4 regions of the Serratia sp. NPDC087055 genome follow, and region 1 is predicted to be linked to each of the others. Evidence: riboswitches for the same ligand, from Rfam matches in the RefSeq annotation. Region 1 holds a riboswitch; each other region holds the start of a gene.
The links. A riboswitch is a leader RNA that binds a small molecule or an ion and turns the genes downstream of it on or off. The one in region 1 is predicted to bind thiamine pyrophosphate.
Positions count from the first base shown of each region.

Region 2: another riboswitch for thiamine pyrophosphate. It lies ahead of tenA (thiaminase II); the one in region 1 lies ahead of thiB (thiamine ABC transporter substrate binding subunit).
Region 3: another riboswitch for thiamine pyrophosphate. It lies ahead of thiC (phosphomethylpyrimidine synthase ThiC); the one in region 1 lies ahead of thiB (thiamine ABC transporter substrate binding subunit).
Region 4: another riboswitch for thiamine pyrophosphate. It lies ahead of thiM (hydroxyethylthiazole kinase); the one in region 1 lies ahead of thiB (thiamine ABC transporter substrate binding subunit).

Region 1 covers NZ_JBJDOG010000002.1:388,837-391,035, reverse strand. The annotation lists gene sgrR (HTH-type transcriptional regulator SgrR) at 1-1,050, shown strand, start outside; TPP riboswitch at 1,088-1,193, shown strand; gene thiB (thiamine ABC transporter substrate binding subunit) at 1,250-2,199, shown strand, end outside.
Region 2 covers NZ_JBJDOG010000001.1:425,574-427,772, forward strand. The annotation lists gene ACI2J2_RS01940 (ABC transporter ATP-binding protein) at 1-705, opposite strand, end outside; gene tenA (thiaminase II) at 702-1,382, opposite strand; TPP riboswitch at 1,445-1,547, opposite strand; gene ACI2J2_RS01950 (LLM class flavin-dependent oxidoreductase) at 1,728-2,199, shown strand, end outside.
Region 3 covers NZ_JBJDOG010000010.1:17,379-19,577, reverse strand. The annotation lists gene rsd (sigma D regulator) at 1-480, shown strand, start outside; TPP riboswitch at 520-644, shown strand; gene thiC (phosphomethylpyrimidine synthase ThiC) at 759-2,199, shown strand, end outside.
Region 4 covers NZ_JBJDOG010000005.1:206,699-208,897, forward strand. The annotation lists gene ACI2J2_RS20520 (PAAR domain-containing protein) at 1-831, opposite strand, end outside; TPP riboswitch at 1,015-1,106, shown strand; gene thiM (hydroxyethylthiazole kinase) at 1,143-1,937, shown strand; gene thiD (bifunctional hydroxymethylpyrimidine kinase/phosphomethylpyrimidine kinase) at 1,934-2,199, shown strand, end outside.

The DNA.
Region 1 (2,199 bases):
CTCAGTCGGTTGACGCCGCAGCCCCTGTTTTCCCATATCGAGCGAGTGACGTCACCGACGCCATACGTGATTGACGTGCACCTGCTCAGCCCCGACTACTGGCTCCCCTGGTTGCTGGGCTCTGTGCACGCCATGATCCTCCCGCGTGAGTGGCAGAGTCTGCCAGAGTTCTCACGCCATCCAATCGGCACTGGGCCGTACAGTGTGGAAAGGAACCACCGCAGTCAGATGAAAATTCACGCCTTCGACGATTACTTTGGTTACCGGGCACTGATCGATGAGGTAAATATCTGGGTATTGCCGGAAGTGACAGAAGAACTGGTACATTCAGGCGTACAACTGCAAGCTGACGATACCGGCAAAAATGAGCTGGAAAGCCGATTGGAAGAAGGCTGCTATTTCCTGTTGTTCGATCAACGTTCCCCATTGGCGGCAGATCCGGCCATTCGCAGTTGGCTGTGTGAGTTGATTAACCCCATTTCACTGCTGAGCAACGCCGGGCCTATCTACCAACGCTATTGGTCTCCCGCCTATGGCATTCTGCCGCGCTGGCATCATAACCGTGCGCTGGCCCTGCAACCCAAACCACCTGGATTAACCGAACTGACGCTGACCTTCTACAGCGAACACTCGGAATTCCATGCCATTCAACAGGCGATCGAACCTTTGCTGGCGCAGCAGGGTATCAAGCTGAAGATTCAGAGCGTCGATTACGACACCTGGCACAAAGGCGATGCGATCAGCGATGTGTGGCTAGGCAGCGCCAACTTCTATCTGCCGCTGGAATTCTCACTGTTCGCCACGCTGTATGAGTTGCCGCTAATGCAGCACTGCATGAATGAAGATCTCGCAGAGGATGCGATGTTATGGCGCGCCAATGCCTTACCGCTGGCCGATTTTGGTCAACGCCTGGTCAGCAGTCATCAGTTGCATCCGCTGTTCCACCACTGGCTACAGCTACACGGTCAACGGAGTATGCGCGGCGTGCGGATGAACACCCTCGGCTGGTTTGATTTTAAATCCGCGTGGTTTGCGCCACCGGAAGCATAAGCATCTTTCACCAGCGCGCGTTAGTCTTTACAATGGCGCCGTCTCAACGGGGTGCAAAATGCGGCGTGCCGATTTTGCTGAGAACAAACCCGTCGAACCTGATCCGGTCAATACCGGCGGAGGGATTTGAGCCTAGCGAACCGGCAGCCGCCATTCGCCCCTCAGATACCTTTGCCCCCTAAATGTTCAGGAGTGCAAAGTGGTCAAAAAAAGCCTGCCCTTATTACTGTTGTTGAGCGCCGCACCGGTGTTCGCCAAACCCACGCTGACGGTCTATACCTATGATTCTTTCGCTGCCGACTGGGGCCCTGGCCCGGCAGTCAAAAAGGCCTTTGAGGCCCAGTGCGACTGTGATCTGAAATTCGTTGCCCTGGAAGACGGTGTCTCACTGCTTAACCGTTTACGCATGGAAGGCAAAAACAGTGCCGCCGACGTGGTTCTGGGATTGGACAACAACCTGCTGCAGGCCGCGCAACAAACCGGTTTATTCGCGCCAAGCGGCGTTAACAGCGCAACCTTGAGTGTGCCTGGCGGCTGGCAGGATAAAACCTTCGTGCCTTACGACTACGGTTACTTTGCCTTTGTTTACAATAAAGAAAAACTGAAGAACCCACCCACAAGCCTGCGAGAACTGGTCGACAGCGATCAAAAATGGAAAGTGATTTACGAAGATCCGCGCACCAGTACTCCGGGCCTGGGCCTGCTGCTGTGGATGCAGAAAGTCTATGGTGACAAAGCCCCCGAAGCTTGGCAGAAACTGGCGAAAAAAACCGTCACCGTGACAAAGGGCTGGAGTGAAGCCTACGGTTTGTTCCTGAAAGGTGAAGGCGATCTGGTGCTCAGCTACACCACCTCCCCGGCCTATCATCTTATTGAAGAGAAGAAAGACAGCTACGCTGCGGCCAATTTTAGCGAAGGCCACTATCTGCAAGTCGAAGTGGCGGGCAAACTCAAAGCCAGCAAACAACCGGCGCTGGCCGAGCGCTTTATGCAATTTATGGTCACTCCGGCGTTCCAGAACACCATTCCAACAGGCAACTGGATGTACCCGGTGATAAAAACCCAATTACCCGCAGGTTTTGAGCAAATGACCGTACCGCAGACAGCGCTGCAATACAGTGCAGAAGACGTGGCTAAACAACGCGGCAA
Region 2 (2,199 bases), on a different contig from region 1:
CAGTTGAGGGTCGTCCGGTGCCCGTGGCGGCAAGCCTTCAATGACATGGCTGTCGTCAATGCCGGCGGGATAGCGTGACAGGACCAGCAAGCGGTGACTAAGGCGGCAGGCTTCCATCGGATCGTGGGTGATCAGTAACACGGTATGCTGCGCAAGCAGATCGGCGGCAAGCTGCTGGATTTTGGCGCGGGTAATGGTGTCCAGCGCCGAGAAAGGTTCATCCATCAAGACGATCGGTTGGCGTTCATACAGCGTGCGGGCGATGGCTGCACGTTGGCGCATGCCACCGGACAGTGCCGCAGGCAAGGCGCTGCCATAACCGCTCAGGCCCACGCGTTCCAGTAAATGTTCTGCCCATGCGCAGTCGACTTTTTCACCCCGCAGCCGTGCACCGAGGCTAATGTTCTGATCAATGGTCAGCCACGGATAGAGCAGATCCTTTTGCCCCATGTAGGCGATGCGTCCTACGATCGGTAAGCCATCGCTGCCGGTGACCGTGCCGGACGTGGGTTTCGCCAACCCGGCAATGATCTTCAGCAAGCTGGTTTTACCCGCACCGCTGGCGCCGAGCAACGCCACAACATTGCCGCCTGCAATATCGAAATTTAGCCGGTCGAAAATCACCTGCTGACCAAAACGCAGGGTCAAATCCCGGACCTGAATTCCTGGTCTGGTCCCCTCATTCGGGGCCTTGCCGATGCTCATTGGGCATTCAGCCCCATTTGCCAGAAGGCAGATTCCAGCCGGGTGGCGGTGGTGAAAATGGTCGACAGTTCGGCCAGGCGGCTTTCAGCCCCACGTTGGTGGCCCACGTTTTCCAGCAGGTCGAGTGCGGCCTGCACCCCAGATAAATAGGCGGGGTCACCATAGTTACGGATCCATGAGGCATAAGGGTTGCCTTCCATCACGGTGGCGGGATCGTTAAGCAGCCGCAGGCCTATTTCGGCATAGCCGGCGACGCAGGGCATCAGAGCGGCCAGCAGATCGAGTGCATCACCGGCGTGGCCTATATCGAGCACATAGCGGGTGTAGTTAAGGGTTTCCGCGGCCTCTGGTTCGGCGGCAATGTCGGGTTCGCTCAGCCCCCAGTCTGCGCAATAGGCCAGATGCAAAGGCAGTTCGGCGACAATGGCATTGAGTGAGGCGGTGGCTGCACGCATCTCCGGCAGAGTACGCAGTTTGCTGACCAGCAGCGCATAGGCGCGGGCAAAGTGAATCAGGAACAGGTAATCCTGTGTCAAATAGCGACGGAATGCCGGCTCAGGTAGGGTGCCTGCGGCCAGTTGCTGAATAAAAGGGTGTTCGACGTAGTCCTGCCAGTGGCGACCAGCCTGCTGGCGCAGCCGTCCGTAAAGACCATTTTCAAATTGAGGGGTAAACATGGGACCTCCAAAAGTGTGTGGAGATCCGGGCGCGCTGAGGTATGAACAGGCAATGACTGATGGTGTTATTGCCGACCCGTCCCTTCGCTGGCATGACCCAGATCAGGTTCAAAGGGTTCGGCTTGCGCCATCTCAGCCCGTAACAGGACACCCCTCGGAGGAGCTTGTTATACGATATTTACTTTTTGATTACAACGGGCGGGCGGTTGCGTTGGGCAACGATGAGGGCATTTTTCGGCAGCCAAAAACGGTTCGTTTAGTGCGATCCCACACAATTTTTCTGGCCTGAGGAGGGGCATTTTTGTCACTGTAACTCGGTCATAATTGAATCTAAGGGCTACTCCTATGAAGAAAATTGGATTTCTCTCGTTTGGTCACTGGACGCCGTCGTCACAGTCGGGTACCCGGTCTGCTGCGGATGCGTTATTGCAATCCATCGATCTGGCCGTCGCGGCAGAAGAGCTGGGGGCGGACGGGGCTTACTTCCGTGTGCATCACTTTGCCCGCCAGCTCGCTTCGCCGTTCCCGCTGCTGGCTGCCATTGGGGCAAAAACGCAGCGTATTGAGATCGGCACCGGCGTGATCGACATGCGCTATGAAAACCCGCTTTATATGGTCGAAGACGCGGGTGCTGCTGATTTGATCTCCGGTGGACGGTTGCAACTTGGGATCAGCCGCGGCTCACCTGAGCAGGTCATTGAAGGCTGGCGTTACTTTGGCTACACGCCTGCAGAAGGCGAGACTGAAGCCGACATGGCGCGTCGCCATACCGACGTGTTCCTCGATGCGCTGCGTGGTGAAGGCTTTGCCGAACCGA
Region 3 (2,199 bases), on a different contig from region 1:
ACTCAGCGCGTTGGTGGTAGTAATGAATTAGTTGATCAATGGCTTCAGGCTCGCAAGCAATTGCTGGTCGCCTATTGCACCCTCGTGGGCATCAAACCGAATAAAGAAAAGCATACGCCGCTGAATGAAAAAGCGCTGGAGAACTTTTGCCATAATCTGGTGGATTATCTCTCTGCCGGTCATTTCCATATCTATGACAGAATTATCAAACAAGTGGAAGGCGCATCCAGTCCCAAAATGTCTCTGGCAGTTAACATCTACCCCAAGCTCTGGGCCAATACAGAGCAGATCATGGCCTTCCACGATCGCTATACCGAAGTAGATATTGATCAGGATGTGTGTCTGGAATTCCATCAGGCGTTGTCAAATATCGGTGAAACGCTGGCAGCACGTTTTACCCTGGAAGATAAGTTGATCCAATTGGCAGCTGAAGCCTGGCAACAAGCCCTGACGGACGCCTCCTTGGATCAGACCCGTTAAAATTTTGTAGTGTTTTTTATTATCCCTCCTATACTGGGGGGCATCTTGTCGGAGTGCCTAGCGCCTGATTTGTTCATCAAATTGGCCAGGCTGAGACCGTTAATTCGGGATCCGCGGAACCTGATCGGGTTAATACCCGCGAAGGGAACAAGAGTAATCTATCGCCATAGGCAGGTGCCCCAATTTGGGACAATCCCGTCCTGCTGGCCAGCATCATTACTCCCTCCGAGCTCCAGACAAGCAACTTTCCCAACCCAACACACTGGTAGGAACTTGCTATGTCTAACGTTAAGAAACCTCGTGCCCGTAAAGAGCAACGCGAAGAAGCCCAGCAGTTTATTGAGACTCTTCAGGGCGTTGCATTTCCCAACTCACGCCGTATTTATTTGCAGGGCTCACGTAGCGACCTGCAGGTACCGATGCGTGAAATTCAACTTAGCCCGACGCTGATTGGTGGCGACAAAGATAACCCACAGTACGAACAGAACGAGGCTATCCCGGTGTATGACACCGCCGGCCCTTACGGCGATCCGCTGTCAGAACTCAACGTGCATAGCGGCCTGACAAAGCTGCGCGCGGAATGGATCGCCGAACGTGGCGATACCGAAACCCTCAACAACGTGAGTTCAGGGTTTACCCAGCAGCGTTTGGCGGATGAGGGTCTGGATCACCTGCGTTTTGAACATCTCCCGCAGCCACGCAAGGCGCAACCCGGCAAATGCGTCACCCAGTTGCACTACGCACGTGCTGGCACCGTCACACCAGAAATGGAATTTATCGCCATCCGCGAAAATATGGGCCGTGAACGTATCCGCGGCGAAGTATTACGCCACCAGCACCCGGGGCAAAGCTGGGGCGCCAACCTGCCGGAAAACATCACACCGGAATTTGTCCGGCAAGAGGTCGCTGCAGGTCGTGCCATCATCCCTGCCAATATTAACCACCCTGAATCCGAACCGATGATCATCGGCCGCAACTTCCTGGTGAAGGTCAACGCCAATATCGGGAATTCAGCCGTAACTTCTTCGATCGAGGAAGAAGTCGAGAAACTGGTGTGGTCCACCCGCTGGGGTGCGGACACCGTGATGGATTTATCCACCGGTCGATATATCCACGAAACGCGCGAATGGATCTTACGTAATAGTCCGGTACCGATCGGCACAGTGCCTATTTACCAGGCTTTGGAGAAGGTCAACGGGGTCGCGGAAAACCTGACCTGGGAAATGTTCCGCGATACGCTGCTGGAACAAGCGGAACAAGGCGTCGACTACTTCACCATCCATGCGGGTGTACTGCTGCGCTACGTCCCCATGACCGCGAAACGCCTGACCGGTATTGTCTCCCGTGGTGGTTCGATCATGGCCAAGTGGTGCCTGTCCCATCATCAGGAAAACTTCCTGTATCAGCACTTCCGCGAAATCTGTGAAATCTGCGCCGCCTATGACGTCTCACTGTCACTCGGTGACGGGCTACGCCCAGGCTCAATTCAGGATGCCAACGACGAGGCTCAGTTCGCCGAACTGCACACCTTGGGTGAACTGACCAAAATTGCCTGGGAATATGACGTGCAGGTAATGATCGAAGGCCCAGGCCACGTGCCGATGCAGATGATCCGCCGCAACATGACCGAAGAGTTGGAGCACTGCCACGAAGCGCCGTTCTACACCCTCGGTCCGCTGACCACCGACATCGCACCAGGTTATGACCATTTCACCTCCG
Region 4 (2,199 bases), on a different contig from region 1:
AATCAACGCACCGCGGGTTAAGTAGGTGTTTTTGTAGGTGGTTTGGATCTCATGGAGGATCTTTCCGATATTTTCAAAATACTTTCCAACGGGTTCAGCAGCAAGGCCAATCCCTTTATCAGCAATATTGGTGAAGTTGGCTATTGTGGCGTAATGCTGATGCAGGAAGTTAGCTTCCTTGTGCGTCAGTGGTTCCAGTGCCGCGTCAATACGAGCTTTAGCGTCTTGCATGTGGGCGATCTGTTCGTCGTCCTGTTTTTCAGGATCAACTACCAGCATAATGGAACCCGCTTTGTATTCTTTCCCTGCGCCGTTCAGCGTTGTGAACAGTTCTTTAACACCTGCGGGCGGATGCTCAGTGAACAGAAGGCGCTGCCAGCCTTCTGTTGTGCCGCCACAAGGGATAACGGCAAAACCTGCATCGATCCCAGCTTTCTTCTTTGCTGTTTGTGCATGTTGTTCAGGCTCTGTTGTGTTCAGAGGCATCAGTGTGGCTGGCAAAGGTGTCGCAGCCGTTAAACCTGTATTTCTGAATGCTGGGGATACTTTGTTTGCATAGCGTGGGTAAGCGTTAGAGGGCAGGATTTTTGCCTTGCAGGGGCATGAACTAACGCTATCCAGCGAGCCGGCTACGCGTTTATTGTCGGAGCCCGTGGTATAAAAAGAGATACCCCCAATGATCTTATAGGTCTTACCATCCTTGCCACAGGTGACGGGATCGCCTTCCTTTGCTTGTGGTTTGTTGAAAGCAATACCATGAGCAGAACCCACGGTTATTTTTCCTCCGCATGTGGTTCTATCCCCCTGACAAAGCACGATACCTTCTCTCATAATTCCCTCTATTTGTTACGTAAAACTCCTTTTCGGCATTGTACAAAAAACACCCGCATGATCAATAAGTATCAAACCAGTAGGGGACAAAATGAGGGACAACGCGAAGAAGCGTAACCGAGAAGGGAAGCTTGCATCAGTGAGCCACTTTCCTTAATCTGGCAAAAATTAAAGACAAACAACCAACATGACTCGGGGTGCCTCTAGGGGCTGAGATTTTACCCGTATTACCTGATCTGGATTATGCCAGCGTAGGGAAGTCTCGGTGCCCCAACCGGTACCCGCCTTCTTGAACGCCGGTTGGGAGGAATATGTTCGCTCGACCTGATGCTTTACCCGGCGCCCGTGCCGCGGCCTGTTTGACCCAATTTAAGCACCAACCCCCATTGATTCACTGCCTGACCAACGAAGTGGTGCAGGAGCTGACGGCTAACGTGTTGCTGGCGCTCGGCGCTTCCCCTGCGATGGTGGTGGAACCGACAGAGGCAGCGCAGTTCAGCCTGCTGGCGAATGCTTTGCTGATTAACATCGGTACTCTCAATGCCTCACGTGCCGAATCCATGCTGGCGGCGGTGGAGGCCGCCAATACGGCGGGAACGCCATGGACGCTGGATCCGGTGGCGGTTGGTGGGTTGGTGTACCGCACTGCCTTTGCCCATTGCCTGTTAGGTAAAAAACCCGCGGCGATCCGCGGTAATGCTTCCGAAATCATGGCGCTGAGCGGTCTGCAGACCAGTGGGCGCGGCGTAGACAGCACGGACGATTCGCTGGCGGCTTTACCCGCCGCGCGTGAGCTGGCACGGAGCAGTGGCGCTGTCGTGGCGGTAACCGGGGTCGTGGATTATGTCACCGACGGCCAGCGTGAGTGGGCCGTCGCAGGGGGGGACGCACTGATGACGCGGGTCGTGGGAACCGGCTGTGCCTTATCGGCCGTAGTGGCGGCATTTTGCAGCCTGCCGGGCGATCGGCTGGACAACGTCGCGACTGCCTGCCGGGTGATGTCGCTGTGTGGTGAACGTGCCACGCGCGATGCCGCAGGGCCGGGCAGTTTCACCCCTGCGTTCCTCGACGCGTTGTATCAACTGCGGCCGGAGGATCTGCAATGAAACGAATTAACACATTGACCATCGCGGGTACCGATCCGAGCGGCGGTGCAGGTATCCAGGCTGACCTGAAAGCCTTCTCTGCGCTGGGTGCCTACGGGGCCTCCGTTATTACGGCACTGGTGGCGCAAAATACCCGCGGGGTGCAGTCGGTTTACAATATTGACCCTGCTTTTGTCGCCGCTCAGCTTGATTCCGTGTTCAGCGATGTGCGTATCGACAGCACCAAAATCGGTATGCTGGCTAACACTGACATTGTGCAGGC